DNA from 4 places in the Streptacidiphilus sp. EB103A genome. Region 4 is predicted to be linked to each of the others. Evidence: riboswitches for the same ligand, from Rfam matches in the RefSeq annotation. Region 4 holds a riboswitch; each other region holds the start of a gene.
The links. A riboswitch is a leader RNA that binds a small molecule or an ion and turns the genes downstream of it on or off. The one in region 4 is predicted to bind S-adenosylmethionine.
Positions count from the first base shown of each region.

Region 1: another riboswitch for S-adenosylmethionine. It lies ahead of ABH941_RS30825 (putative leader peptide); the one in region 4 lies ahead of thrC (threonine synthase).
Region 2: another riboswitch for S-adenosylmethionine. It lies ahead of ABH941_RS26060 (GNAT family N-acetyltransferase); the one in region 4 lies ahead of thrC (threonine synthase).
Region 3: another riboswitch for S-adenosylmethionine. It lies ahead of ABH941_RS05735 (aminotransferase class V-fold PLP-dependent enzyme); the one in region 4 lies ahead of thrC (threonine synthase).

Region 1 is NZ_JBGCAQ010000021.1:49,561-53,159, forward strand. It holds gene ABH941_RS30815 (LLM class flavin-dependent oxidoreductase) at 1-903, opposite strand, end outside; gene ABH941_RS30820 (putative leader peptide) at 1,073-1,153, opposite strand; SAM riboswitch class IV at 1,174-1,284, opposite strand; SAM riboswitch class IV at 1,429-1,539, shown strand; gene ABH941_RS30825 (putative leader peptide) at 1,560-1,658, shown strand; gene ABH941_RS30830 (amino acid ABC transporter permease) at 1,768-2,820, shown strand; gene ABH941_RS30835 (amino acid ABC transporter ATP-binding protein) at 2,865-3,599, shown strand, end outside.
Region 2 is NZ_JBGCAQ010000016.1:114,680-118,278, forward strand. It holds gene ABH941_RS26045 (CrcB family protein) at 1-480, shown strand, start outside; gene ABH941_RS26050 (DUF190 domain-containing protein) at 477-890, shown strand; gene crcB (fluoride efflux transporter CrcB) at 890-1,258, shown strand; SAM riboswitch class IV at 1,335-1,448, shown strand; gene ABH941_RS26060 (GNAT family N-acetyltransferase) at 1,474-2,208, shown strand; gene ABH941_RS26065 (AMP-binding protein) at 2,375-3,599, shown strand, end outside.
Region 3 is NZ_JBGCAQ010000003.1:114,628-118,226, forward strand. It holds gene ABH941_RS05725 (hypothetical protein) at 11-424, shown strand; gene trpD (anthranilate phosphoribosyltransferase) at 501-1,571, shown strand; SAM riboswitch class IV at 1,661-1,795, shown strand; gene ABH941_RS05735 (aminotransferase class V-fold PLP-dependent enzyme) at 1,848-3,218, shown strand; gene ABH941_RS05740 (Lrp/AsnC family transcriptional regulator) at 3,345-3,599, opposite strand, start outside.
Region 4 is NZ_JBGCAQ010000013.1:176,028-179,626, forward strand. It holds gene ABH941_RS22450 (trehalose-6-phosphate synthase) at 1-928, opposite strand, end outside; gene ABH941_RS22455 (glucosyl-3-phosphoglycerate synthase) at 959-1,924, opposite strand; SAM riboswitch class I at 2,124-2,270, shown strand; gene thrC (threonine synthase) at 2,288-3,571, shown strand; gene ABH941_RS22465 (MoaD/ThiS family protein) at 3,568-3,599, shown strand, end outside.

The DNA.
Region 1 (3,599 bases), on a different contig from region 4:
CAGGTCGCCGAAGATGTGCACGGTCTCGTCGGAGCGCCCCGCGGCGGACTGCTCCGCGCGGATCTCGCCGACAATGGCGCGGGCGTCGTCCGCGTCGTGCGGGGTGATGAAACCGAGGTCGGTGGAGCGGGCGACCAGCCGGTAGGGGATGCTCTGGTGCGCCAGCGCGGTCACCAGCGGCTGGCCCTGGGGCGGGCGCGGGGTGATCGAGGGCCCCTTCACGCTGAAGGCCGTGCCCTCGAAATCAATGTAGTGCAGCTTCTCGCGGTCGATGAAGCGTCCGGTGGCGACGGAGCGGATCTCGGCGTCGTCCTCCCAGCTGTCCCAGAGCCGCCGCAGTACCTCGACATACTCGGCCGCCTCGTCGAACAGTTCGGCGACCTGGGCCTGGACCTCCGGCCGCTGGAGGTCGGCGAGTGTGAGCCGCGGCAGGGTCCGGCGGCCGAAGAGCTCCGCCTCGTGCGGACGTCCCGACACCTGTACGCGGACCCCGCCGCGTCCGCTGCTGACAAAGTCCAGGGTGGCGATCGCCTTGGAGATGTGGAACGGCTCGGTGTGGGTGACCGTCGCCGTCGGCACCAGCCCGATGTGCCGGCTGAGCGGGGCGATCCGGGCGGCGGTCAGCACCGCGTCCAGTCGGCCTCGGACCTGGTCGGTGCGCCGGTCCGGCTCGAAGGCGGCCGACGACTGCAGGCCGAGGGAGTCCTCGATGGTGACGAAGTCCAGCAGTCCGCGCTCGGCCTCGGCGACCAGGTCCGCCCAGTACGCCGCGGTGAAGAGACCCTCGGGACGGGCGTCGGGCAGCCGCCAGGCCGCGGGGTGCCAGCCGGTGCCGTCGAGGGCTACCGCCAGGCGGAGGGCAGATTCCGGGTGAGACTCCGGGTGAGACGGCGGGTGAGACATGGGGGGTCGCTTCCTGCTCGGATGGGTGCCCGGTGGTGGGTGCGGCGGGCATGCCGAAGGGAAACCGCGCCGGGCGGGCCCAGGGCGGAGTCGGCGGGAGGGAGGTGCTTCAGCGGGAGGGATGCTTAGGCGGGAGGGATGCTTCGGCGCGAAGGACGACGCTTCGGGCTCAGACGGCCGGACAGAGGGCGCTGGCGATGCGCTGAAGATCGATATGGCGACGCGAGTACGTACCCACTGGTCGACGCACTGCTCACACCTCCGGTTCAGCTTGCGCGCTTACAGGACTGCGCCGTCCTGTCGGGTCGTCACCTGGAGCACCCCGCCGCGTCGGAGGGTTGCTGGTCAGCCAGCCAGGGCTTGTTGCTGACGCTCGTAACCTGCTCACACGCTAACTCCGGATGGGTGCCGAACACAATCCCCACTGATCGACTGGGGATCGTGCAGGCCGTTCGGGGCCCTGCCGAATCTCTATCGAACAGATAGGCATTGTCTAAAACAGCTGGACGGGTTACGGTGTTCCCTGGTTATGAGCGTCAGCGTCAAGCCCTGGCTTGCTGACCGGCAACCCTCCGACGCGGCGGGGTGCTCCAGGTGACGACCCGACGGGACGCCCCAGTCCTGTAAGCGCGAGATCGAAAGCGGAGGTGAGAGCAGTGCGTCGGCCAGCCGGTACGTACTCGCGTCGCCACGTCGATCTGCTGCGGGTGAGCAGTGCCCTGTGTCCGTGTCCGGGGACGTCCGCGGTCTGCTGACCGCACACTTCTCGCTTCCCCCCTCGGCACCTGTCGCCCCCCTTCACGCCGTCTCGCCGTGCTCACACGGCGCGATGCCGCGTCCTCACGGGACGGAATCCACACCCCCATGAGCAGTCCGGACACCTCCGCGCGCACCGCTGTCGCGCCAGAGCCTCCGCCTCCAGTCACCGCCGACCAGCCCGCCGCCGACCGCCCTGCCGCCAACCGCCCACTGCACGAGCGCCCCGAGGACGGGCAGCTGCTCGCCGCGAAGCTCGTCCCGCTGCGCCGCCCCGGCCAGTGGGTCTCCGCGCTCGCCCTCCTCGTCCTGCTGGCGATGCTCGTGCACACCCTGCTGACCAACAAGCGGTTCCAGTGGGACGTGGTCGGCAGCTACTTCCTCAACGGGTCGATCGTGAACGGCCTGGTCCTGACGCTGTGGCTGACCGCGGCGGTCATGTCGACCGGCTATCTGCTCGCCATCGGGGTCGCCGCCATGCGGCTGTCCGGCAATCCGGTGCTGCGCTCGCTGAGCTTCGGCTTCGTCTGGCTGGTGCGCTCGGTGCCACCGCTGGTCCAGCTGCTCTTCTGGTACGAACTCGCCTCGCTGTACCCGCAGTTGTCGCTGGGAATCCCGTTCGGGCACGAGTTCGTCACGGTGCGGACCGCGCACCTGTTCAGCGGGATTCTCGCCGCCTACGTCGGGCTCACCCTGGATGTGGCGGCCTTCGCCTCCGAGATCGTCAGGGGCGGCATCCTGTCCGTGGAGCACGGCCAGACCGAGGCCGCCGAGGCGCTGGGCCTGGGCCGGGCCAGGATCTTCCGCAGGATCGTGCTGCCCCAGGCGATGCCGGCGATCATCCCGGCCTCGGGCAACCTGCTGATCGGCATGCTGAAGGCGACCTCCATCGTCAGCGTGATCGCGGTGCAGGACCTGCTCTACTCGTCCGAACTCATCTACAACCAGAACTACCTGATCATCCCGCTGCTGCTGGTCGCGACCCTCTGGTACATCATCCTCACCACACTGCTCTCGATCGGGCAGTTCTTCGTCGAGCGCCGCTACGCCCGCGGCAGCAACCGCCGCAGCGGCACCGGCTTCTGGCAGCTGTTCCGCGGCAACGTGCCGCTGTTCGGCGCGAACGGCCGGAGCGGACGCGAACTGGCGGGCCTGTCATGAGTACGGACGAGCACCAGGCCGACGAGCGGCAGACCCTGGCGCCCCTGGTACGGATCCGCGGACTGCGCAAGAGCTTCGGTGCGAACCTGGTCCTGGACGGCATCGACCTGGACGTGCGGGAGGGAGAGGTGACCGTGCTGCTGGGGCCCTCGGGCTCGGGCAAGTCCACCCTGCTGCGCAGCATCAACCACCTGGAGAAGCCCGACGCCGGTTTCGTCGAGGTGGGCGGCGAGATCGTCGGATACCGCCACCACGGCAGCAGGCTGCACGAGTTGGGCCATCGGACGGTCACCCGGCAGCTGGCCGCGGTCGGCATGGTGTTCCAGCAGTTCAACCTGTTCCCCCATCTGACGGTGCTGGACAACATCACCGAGGCGCCGGTCGCCGTCCGGGGCCTCTCCAGGAAGTCGGCCGCGCTGCAGGCCAGGGAACTGCTGGAGCGGGTGGGACTGGGAGGGCGCGAGAGCGCCTACCCTCGGCAGCTGTCCGGCGGCCAGCAGCAGCGGGTGGCGATCGCCAGGGCCCTGGCCATGGAGCCGAAGCTGCTGCTGTTCGACGAGCCGACCAGCGCGCTGGACCCCGAACTCGTCGGCGAGGTACTGGCGGTGATGAAGGACCTCGCTCTGAGCGGAATGACCATGATCGTGGTCACCCATGAGATCGGCTTCGCCAGGGAGGTCGCCGACTCCGTCGTCTTCCTCGACAGCGGACGGATCATCGAGTCCGGCGCCCCGGCCGACGTCCTCGCCAACCCCAGCCACGGCCGGGCCCGTGCCTTC
Region 2 (3,599 bases), on a different contig from region 4:
CTGGCCGTCGTCGCGCTCGGCGGCGGGCTGGGCAGCGTCGCCCGCTATGGGCTGGCCCGCGGCTGGGCCACTCCGGCCGGCGGCTTCCCCTGGGCGACGTTCACCACCAATGTGCTGGGCAGCCTGCTGCTGGGCGCGCTCATGGTCTACGTCGTCGAGGTCTGGCCGCCCTCGCGCTACCGCCGCCCTTTCCTCGGGGTCGGCATCCTCGGCGGCTTCACCACCTTCTCCACCTATATGAACGAGACCCGCGGACTGATCGCCACCGGGCACCTCTCGCTCGCCGACGCCTATGCGCTGACCAGCCTGATCGCCGGACTCGCCGCCGTCTGGACCGGGATCGCCCTGGTCCGGCGGCTGACCGGGCTCCCGGTGCGGCGGGGCCCCAGCCGCCGCAGCGGGGGCGGCCGGCCCGCGGCTGCCCCGCCCCCGGCGAACCTGCCTTCCGAAGAGCCGTCCGCCGAAGGAGCCTCGCGATGACCCCGCTGCTGCACCGCCACCACGAGGACGACCGGGCAGCCGAGCCGCGCGAGGAACTGTCCGGGCCGGCCCTGCGGTTGACCGTGCACCTCGCCGACGGCGAGCAGTTCCACCATCGCCCCGTCTACACCGAGATCGTGCACCGGGCGCACCGCGCCGGGCTGGCCGGAGCAAGCGTCTTCCGGGGGATGGAGGGCTTCGGCCGGAACTCCCGGGCCGTGCACACCTCACGGCTGCTGGACCTGGCCGACAACCTGCCGCTGCTGGTGGTCATCATCGACACCCCCGAACGCATCCGCGCCTTTGTGCCAGAGCTGCGTGAGATCAGCCCTCGCAGTCTGGTCACCGTCGAAGAGATCGAACTCGTCGCTCCCGCCGCACCGGCCGTCCCGAGCGAGGAGAAGTCCTGATGCCCGTGCTGATGGTCTTCCTCGGCGGGATGCTCGGCGCGCCGCTGCGGTTCCTGGCCGACCGGGCCGTGCAGCGGCGCCATGACAGCGTGTTCCCCTGGGGCACCTTCGCCATCAACGTCACCGGTTCGTTCGTCCTCGGCGCCCTGGGCGCCGCGACCGTGCACCACCACCTCGCGCCCGATCTCAGCCTGCTGCTGGGCACCGGGGTGTGCGGCGGTTTCACCACCTTCTCCACCTTCTCCTACGAGACGGTGCGGCTGATGGAGGACGGCTCGGTGGCCGAGGCCGGGCTCAACGCCGTCGGCAGTCTCGGCCTGGGGCTGGCCGCGGCCGCGCTCGGCTACGGGCTGCTGACCTGGCTGTGAGCCCCCCGGTCGGGGCCAATGCCTACCGGAGGGATGGGGATTGCCCGGAGGTCGCCAAGAGGTTAACGTGATCTGTGGTCATGAGTGTCAGCGTCGAGCCCTGGCTTGCTGGCCGGCAACCCTCGTCCGCGGTGGGGTGCTCCAGGTGATGACCCGACAGGACGGCTGCGCCGTCCTGTAAGCGCGAGATCCGATCAGAAAGGCCCCGCCCCGCCATGCCCGCAGAGTCCCTTCGGGAGAGCGCCCCGTCGACGGCCGCCCCCCGTCACCCGCTGGACAACCCCGCCCGTGCCGCGCTGCTCGGCCCGCACGCGCACTTCGCCGAACGCCGGGGGGCGGTGCTCCGCTACCCCTCGGACGTCACGCCGTTCGTGGCCCTGCCGGACGAGCCCGACGAGCAGACCTGGCGTGATGTGGCCGCGCTGCTGGGGCCGGGCACGGTGGTCCCGGTGGCCGGGATCGAGAGCTCGCCGCCGCCGCACTGGGAGACGGTGATGGACCTCCGCGGGGTGCAGCTGGTCGACGACGGCATCGCCGCCGCCCCGGACGGCGAGGCGGTCCGGCTGGGCCCGGAGGACGTGCCGGAGATGCTGGCCCTGGTGGAGCACGCCAAGCCCGGACCGTTCCTGCCCCGGACCGTCGAACTCGGCACCTACCTCGGCATCCGCCGCGAGGGCCGGCTGGTGGCGATGGCCGGCGAGCGGCTGCACCCGCCGGGCTTCACCGAGATCAGCGCGGTCTGCACGGCCGACAGCCACCGCGGCCAGGGGCTGGCGACGAGGCTGGTGCTCGCCGTCGCGGACGGCATCCGGGCCCGCGGCGAGACCCCGTTCCTGCACGCGGCGGCCACCAACACCAACGCCATCAGGCTCTATCTGTCACTGGGGTTCCGGCTGCGCCGTGAGGTGAGCTTTGTGGCGGTGCGGGTTCCCGCTGAGGGGCGCGCGTAGTCCGGAGGACGTCCGTCTTCAGGGGGAGCCGAAGATTCCGTCATATGCCGGAAGACAATGCCAGGGGCACGGGCTTAGCGTGTGAGTACTGATACGCGACGGCGCGTGGCGGGCGAATTCCCGGATCCAGCAGGGGGCTTGTCGGCTCCGCTGGAGGGATAGTGCTGTGACTGCGAACTCCAAGACGCCCAACCCCGAGACGCCCAACCCCATCACCTTGTCCAGTTGTCCGCTCGACTGGACCGTCCCCGCGCAGCTGCGGCAGCGGGCCGCCGAGCGGCCGGACGCGACGGCGCACCAGGTCGTCGACGGAGCCACGCTGACGCTGGCGGCCTGGGAGGAGTCCTCCAACGCGGTGGCCCGGGGCCTGGTGGACCGCGGTGTGCTCCCCGGCGACCGGGTGCTGCTCCCGTGCTCCACCGCGGACTGGATCGACTACGCGGTGGCCTGGGTCGCCGTGCTCAAGACGGGAGCGGTCGCGGTGCCGGTCTCGCAGGCGGCCGGGGCCGAGCAGACGGCCATGGTGCTCCGGGCGTCCGGTGCCGTCGGCGCCGTGGGCGCGGTCCCCGCGGGGCTTCGCTGCGGCTGGTCCGCGGGCGTCGCCGAGCTGGCCGAGGGACGGTCGACGGCGACCTTCGGGATCGCGACCACCCGGGACGGGATCGCGCTCACCCCGGCGTCCGACGCCGAGATCATCTACACCTCCGGAACCACCGGGGTTCCCAAGGGAGTTGTCGCCACCCACGCCAACATCCTGTACCCGCTGATGCATTCGCTGTCGCGGGACGCCAGCACCGCCCTGCACTCCCTCCCGCCGGGGACCACGGTGGGCCAGGGGCTGCTGGTCCAGCCGCTCGGGCCGAGCCCGCACAGCGTCCTGACGCTGCCGCGGTTCAGCCCCCAGGCTCTGCTGCGGGCCGTCGAGCAGTACCGGCCCACCCATGTGGTGATGGTGCCGGCCATGGCGATCGCGCTGGTCAACGCCGCGGCCCGGGGCTCCTACGAGCTGGGTTCGGTGCGTCAGGTCCGCACCACCAGTGCGCCCATCCACCCGGCCACCCTGGCGCAGCTCGCGGAGCTGTTCGGCACCGCGCGGATCCGCAATGTCTACTCGACCACGGAGTCCTGGCCGCGCCGGATGGGCACCGACTACGACCCGGCCCGGCCCAAGTCGCTGGGGCGCCCCTCGGCGGGATCACAGGTGCGGATCGTCGGCGCCGACGGCCGGGTCGTTCCGCCCGGGGTGGCCGGGGACGTCCAGCTGCGCAGTGACGCGCCGCAGCGCCGCTACGACGGCGAGGGCGACGCGGGAAGCGGCGCCTCCACCGTCTTTCTGGCCGACGGGTGGACCCGTACCGGGGACATCGGCGTGCTCGACGCGGACGGCTACT
Region 3 (3,599 bases), on a different contig from region 4:
GGGACGGACCATGGCACTGCACGTTCTTGTCTACAGCGACGACCGCAGCACCCGCGAGCAGGTCCTGCTGGCGCTCGGGCACCGCCCGGCGACGGACCTGGCAGAGCTTCAGTACCTGGAGTGCGCCACCGCGCCGGCCGTCCTGAAGGCGCTGGACGCCCATGCCAAGGGGACCCGGCGGCTGGACCTGCTGGTGCTGGACGGCGAGGCCACCCCGGTCGGCGGGATGGGGCTGGGCCGGCAGCTGAAGGACGAGGTCTACGGCTGCCCGCCGGTCCTGGTCCTGATCGGCCGCCCGCAGGACTCCTGGCTGGCCGGCTGGAGCCGCGCGGACGCCGCCATCGCCGCGCCGGTGGACCCGGCGGCCCTGGCCGAGGCCGCGGTGGCGCTGCTCCGCAGCGATCGGACCCATCTCGTCGGTTGAGATCTTCCACGGGGCGGCCTGCACGGTCGCTAGGCTGGGCCTCTCCTTACTCCTTTGGACATGAGAGGCCCAGGCCATGGCGAACGTGATCCCTGCGAACGGCGGCGGCGACCCCGTGCAGGCGCGGTCCTGGCCGGATCTCCTGAGCATCCTGATCGCCGGCACCGACCTGTCGACCGACGAGACCGCCTGGGCGATGGACCGGATCATGAGTGGGGAGGCCTCGCCGATCCAGATCGCCGGCTTCCTGGTCGGGCTGCGGGCCAAGGGCGAGACGGTGGAGGAGATCGCCGGGCTGGTCGACTCCATGTACGCGCACGCGAACGTGATCGAGGTGCCGGGCCGGGCCGTGGACATCGTCGGCACCGGCGGGGACCGGGCCAGGACCGTCAACATCTCCACCATGTCGGCGATCGTCGCGGCCGGGGCCGGGGCGCTGGTGGTCAAGCACGGCAACCGGGCCGCCTCCTCCGCGAGCGGGGCCACCGATGTGCTGGAGAAGCTGGGCGTCAACCTGGAGCTGACGCCGCGTAGGGTGGCCGAGGTCGCCCTGGAGGCCGGCATCACCTACTGCCCGGCCCCGGTGTTCCACCCCTCGATGCGCCACGCCGGCCCGGCCCGGGTCGGCCTGGGCGTCCCCACCGCGTTCAACCTGCTCGGCCCGCTCACCAACCCGGCCCGGGTCGGCGCCAACGCGGTGGGCTGCTTCGACAGCAGGATGGCCGGCCTGATCGCCGGGGTGCTGGCCCGGCGCGGCGCCTCCGCGCTGGTCTTCCGCGGTGACGACGGCCTGGACGAGCTCACCGTGACCGGGACCTCCACGGTGTGGCAGGTCCGCGACGGCGAGGTCGAGCGGATCCGCTTCGACCCCCGGGACGTGGGGATCACCCCGGTCGGCATCGAGGCGCTGCGCGGCGCCGACTCCAGCTACAACGCCGAGGTGGCCCGCCGGGTGCTGGCGGGGGAGCAGGGCCCGGTCAGGGACGCGGTGCTGCTCAACTCGGCCTCGGCCCTGGTCGCCCTGGACCAGACCGACGCACCGCTGACCGAGCAGCTGGCGGCGGCGATGAAGCGCACGGCGGAGTCGATCGACTCCGGCGCGGCGGCAGCGGTACTGGCCCGCTGGGCTGCGGCGACGCACAAGTAGGCAGGGAGTCGCGCCCCGGGGAATTGGAGCGTCCCAGATTCCGGACAGGGGTTCGCCCACCGGGCGGACCTCTGGCATAGTGCTGATCAGGTCACGAGTGACAGCGCGCGGTTTCTGACCGCTGCAGCCCCGGCTTGCTGTCCGGCAACCCTCCGTCCGTGGCGGGGTGCCTCCGGGTGACGACCAGGCCCTACGGCAACAATGCCGCAGGGCAAGCGCGGATCCCTTCTGATCAGGCCTTGTGCCGGGGGTCCACTGGATTCCCTGGAGGGGTCTGTGTCGGCGTACCCGAATACTTCCACCGTGTGTCAGCCGCTCGCGGTGCTCGGCCGCGACGTCGAGGTCCCGCTGGTCAGCGGTGCCAAGGTGACCTACGCCGCGCTGGACTACGCCGCCAGCGCGCCGGCCCTGCAGCGGGTCTGGGACGACGTCGCCGCCTACGCCCCCTATTACGGCAGCGTGCACCGCGGCGCGGGCTACCTCTCGCAGCTGTCCACCGACCTGTTCGAGCAGAGCCGGGCCACCGTCGCCGAGTTCCTGGACCTGCGCGAGGACGACCAGGTGGTGTTCACCCGGGCCACCACCGACTCGCTGAACCTGCTCGCCGGCGTGCTGCCGGCCGGGACCAGGGTGTTCGCCTTCGAGACCGAGCACCACGCCTCGCTGCTGCCCTGGCGCAAGCATGACCTGACCGTCAGCTACCTGCGCGCCCCGCGCTCCCCGGAGGAGGCGGTGGCGGCGCTGGAGGAGGCGCTGGCGGGCAGCGTGCCCGGACCCAAGCTGGTCTGTGTGACCGGGGCGTCCAATGTCACGGGGGAGATCTGGCCGGTCCGGGAGCTGGCCGCGACCGCGCACCGGCACGGCGCACGGATCGTCCTGGACGCCGCCCAGCTCGCCCCGCACCACCCGGTCTCGGTCCGCGAACTGGACGTCGACTGGGTCGCCTTCTCCGGGCACAAGCTCTACGCGCCCTTCGGCGCCGGCGTGCTGGCCGGCCGCGGCGACTGGCTGGACGCGGCCGAGCCCTACCTGGCGGGTGGCGGCGCCAGCCGCACCGTGGCCAGGGAGACCGACGGCTCGGTGGCGGTGGAGTGGCACCGGGGCCCGCAGCGGCACGAGGCCGGTTCGCCCAACGTCATCGGCGCCTATGCCATCGCCTCGGCCTGCCGTGCCCTGGGCGAGGTCGGCTTCGACGCGCTGGTGGCCAGGGAGCAGTACCTGATCGACCGTCTGCGGACCGGGCTCGCCGGGATTCCGCAGGTCAGGGTGTTGACCCTGTTCGGCGAGGAGCACCCGCGGGTGGGCGTGCTGTCCTTCGTCGTCCAGGGCTGGAACAGCTCGCACTTCTCCGCCGCGCTGTCCGCGGAGTACGGCATCGGGGTGCGGGACGGGCTTTTCTGCGCGCATCCGCTGGTGCGGACGCTGCTCGGCGGGGAGGCGGCTGCGCCTTCCGAGTGCGGGGCGCCGGAAGCTTCGCTGCCGGGGGAGCGGAGTCTGAACGCCATTCGGGTGAGTTTTGGTGCGGGCACGCCGGACGAGCACGTCGATCGGTTTGTCGAGGCGGTGCGGGAGTTGGTCACTGACGGGGCCCAGTGGTCCTACCGGACCGAGGGTGGGCGGTGTGTGCCGGATACGCGGCGGGCGTGATTTTTCGGGTGCGGGTCGTGGGTGGCTTGTCGCGCAGTTCCCCGCGCCCCTAGGGGGCTGCAACTGGCCCAGTTGCACTGGCTAGGGGCGCGGGGAACTGCGCGCCCAACCATCTACGGTCCGCGCCTAGTCCTCCAGGCCCAACGCGAATGCGGCGTCCAGGTCGTGCCGGGAGTACGTGCGGAAGGCGATGTGGGTCTCCGTGGACTCGACCCCGGGGACCTTGTTGACCTGGCCGGGGATGACCTCGGCCAGGTCCTCGTGGGCCCGTACCCGGACCATCGCCACCAGGTCGTGCTGGCCGGTCACGGAGTAGACCTCGGTGACGCCGTCGATCGCTGCGATGGACTCGGCGATCTCGGGAATCCGGTCGACGGCGGT
Region 4 (3,599 bases):
TCCGCAGCAGGTGCCGGTAGGCGTGCAGGCCGCGGACGATGTTCTTGGACAGTTCGGTGCGGTCGACCCTGACGATGGTGCGGCGGTCGCCCACGGCCTCCCGCAGCGCGGCGAGCCGGGAGTCGACGTCGGGCCGGTGGGCCCGCTCACGCAGGAAGTCGCCGTCGGCGCCGAGCGGGTGCACCCCGAGCCGGGTGGTGCGGCCGTCGTGGGTGACCGTCATCGCGGCCCGGTCGACCTCCGCGCCGAGGACGGCCTCGCAGCAGTCGGCGAAGGCCGAGGCCCAGCGGCGGGTGAGGAACCCGGCCCGGTCCGCGCCGAGGATGCCGACCAGCACGTCCCTGGCGATGTCGTCGGGCAGCAGCCGGTAGTAGTCCGGCGGGGCCCAGGGAGTGTGCGAGAAGTGGCCGATCCGCAGGTCCGGACGCAGCTTGCGGAGCAGCCGGGGTGTCAGTGACAGGTGGTAGTCCTGGACCAGCACGGTCGCCCCGGGCGCCGCGGCCTCGGCCAGGGCTTCGGCGAAGGCCGTGTTGTAGGCCTCGTAGGAGGCCCACTCGCGACGGAAGGAGGCGCCGAAGACGGGCGTGGTCGGGGTGTTGTAGATCAGGTGGTGGACGAACCACAGGGTGGAGTTGGCGATGCCGTTGTAGGCGCGGGCGAAGGTGCCGGCGTCGATGTCCAGCATGCGTACGGACGGGTCGCCCAGCTTGCCCTGCCGGGTCGCGGCGCGGTCGCCCTCGGTGAGTGCGGCGCAGACCCACACCGACTCGATGTCGTCGCCGATGGCGCTGAGGCCGGAGACCAGCCCGCCGCCGCCCCGGCGGGGCGTCAGCGTGCCGTCGTCCTCCACCGTGAAGGAGATGGGTCCGCGGTTGGAGGCGAGCAGAATCCGTGCCTGGTGCGATGGGGACGGGCGTGCGTTGACCATGATGCAGAGCCTTGCCTGTGCGGAGTGGGGTCAAACGTCCCGGCCGGTCAGCGTGGCGATCGGCGGGCGGTCGAGGGTCGAGAGGTCGACCGTGGCGGGGGTGAATCCGGACGCGGTCCGGGTGAACTGGGTGAGGGTGGGGCTGGCCAGGTCCTCGGCCGCCTTCAGCCGGTTGCTGCGGGTGAGCCGGTCCAGGGCGGTGAGCTGGATGGTGGCCGCCATCCGGCCCAGGGCCTGGGAGTCCTGGTGCCGGTGGTGCCGCACGCCCACGTCCACCTGGGCCAGCGCGTCCAGGCCGGCCAGTTCCAGGGCGTCCACCAGCAGGCCCAGCTCCACGCCGTAGCCGATGGGGAAGGGCAGCTGTTCGAGCAGGGTGCGCCGGGCCGCGTACTCGCCGCCGAGCGGCTGGACGAAGCCGGCCAGCAGCGGCCAGTAGAGGTTCAGCAGCGGGCGGGCGACCAGCTCGGTGACCCGGCCGCCGCCGGCCGGGATGCTGCCGGTGTCGGTCTCCAGCGGCCGGTCGTACATCGCCTTGACGAAGGCCACGTCGGGGTCGGTGAGCAGCGGTCCGATGATCCCGGAGACGAAGGCGGGGTCGAACTCGCGCAGGTCGGCGTCGATGAAGCAGACCAGGTCGCCGCTGGTCACCAGCAGTGAGCGCCAGAGCACCTCGCCCTTTCCGGGCAGGGCGGGCAGCTCGGGGAGTATCGAGTCCCGGTGCACCACTCTGGCCCCGGCGGCGGCCGCCGCCTGTCCGGTGCGGTCGGCGGAGCCGGAGTCGACCACGACCAGCTCGTCCACCAGCGGCACGGCCTCCATCAGCTCGCGCCGGATGGTGGCGACGATCCCGCCGACGGTCGCCTCCTCGTCCAGCGCGGGCAGCACCACGCTGACGGTGGCGCCGCTCGCCCGTTTGGCGGCGAGCAGCTCCGGCAGTGGTCGGTCGGCGGCCGCCCAGGAGCGGCGGCGCAGCCAGTCGGCGACCTCGTCAAGCACGGGACTCCTCGGATGTTGATACCGGAGCTTCGGCGGTACCGGGTGTCTCGCCTCGCGGACAACCAGTGATCGGTGGGCGGGGCTTCGGTTACAGTCTTGGGGACGACCAGTAGCCGCCGCACGGCGGGTACAACGGTTGGCACTACAAATGCCTTCCGGGCAGTAGCCGCAGCGAGCTGCGGCGCCCGGATCGCCAGAGAGCTCATCCAGAGGGACTGAGGGAACGGCCCGTTGAAGTCCCGGCAACCCTCCTGCCAGATAAAGCCGCAGCTCAAGCTGTTGAGGCCCTGGTGGGGAAGGTGCCAATTCCGTCCTGCGGCGAGACGCGCCGCGGGGAAGATGAGGAGAGAGGGCCTCGCCATCATGGCTGCTGTAACCACCGAGTCCGTTGTCACCGCCGAATCCTTCGGACCCGCCGTCGCGCTGTCCTGCCGCGAGTGCGGCGCGCGCACCCCGCTCGCCCCGGACTTCGCCTGTATCGAATGCTTCGGACCCCTTGAGGTGGCCTACGAGCTGCCCACCGGCGACCCCGAGGCACTGCGCGCCCGGATCGAGGCGGGCCCCACCAACATCTGGCGCTATGCGCCGCTGCTGCCGGTCTCCGCCGACGTGGCCTCCCGGCCCAGTCTCAACCCCGGCTGGACCAAGCTGGTCAAGGCCGACAACCTGGCCCGCGAGCTGGGCGTCACCGGCGGTCTGTACGTCAAGGACGACTCCGGCAACCCCACCCACTCCTTCAAGGACCGCGTGGTCGCGATCGCCGTCGAGGCGGCCCGCACCTTCGGCTTCACCACCCTCTCCTGCTCCTCCACCGGCAACCTGGCCGGCGCGGTCGGCGCGGCCGCGGCCAGGACCGGGCTGCGCTCCTGCGTGTTCATCCCGCACGACCTGGAGCAGGGCAAGATCGTGATGGCTGCCGTGTACGGCGGCGAGCTGGTCGGCATCCAGGGCAACTACGACGACGTGAACCGCTTCTGCTCGGAGCTGATCGGCGACCCGGCCGGCGAGGGCTGGGGCTTCGTCAACGTCAACCTCCGCCCCTACTACGGCGAGGGCTCCAAGACCCTGGCGTACGAGATCTGCGAGCAGCTCGGCTGGCGGCTGCCGGACCAGATCGTGATCCCGATCGCCTCGGGCTCCCAGCTGACGAAGATCGACAAGGGGCTCAAGGAGCTGATCGCCCTCGGCCTGGTCGAGGACAAGCCCTACAAGATCTTCGGCGCCCAGGCCGAGGGCTGCTCCCCGGTCTCGGTGGCCTTCAAGTCCGGACGCGACGTGATCCGGCCGCAGAAGCCCGACACCATCGCCAAGTCGCTGGCCATCGGCAACCCGGCCGACGGCCCCTACGTCCTGGACATCTGCCGGCGCACCGGCGGCGCGGTCGAGGATGTGAACGACGAGCAGGTGGTGGACGCGATCAAGCTGCTCGCCCGCACCGAGGGCATCTTCGCGGAGACCGCCGGCGGGGTGACGGTCGGCGTGCTGCAGAAGCTGATCAAGAACGGCCTGCTCGACCCGGCCGCCGAGACCGTGGTCCTCAACACCGGCGACGGTCTGAAGACCCTGGACGCGGTGGAGCCCACCACCGGCCTGTCCGCCACCATCCGCCCCACCCTTGACTCGTTCCGAGAGGCTGGCCTCGCATGAGTGTCTCCGTCCGCATCCCGACCATCCT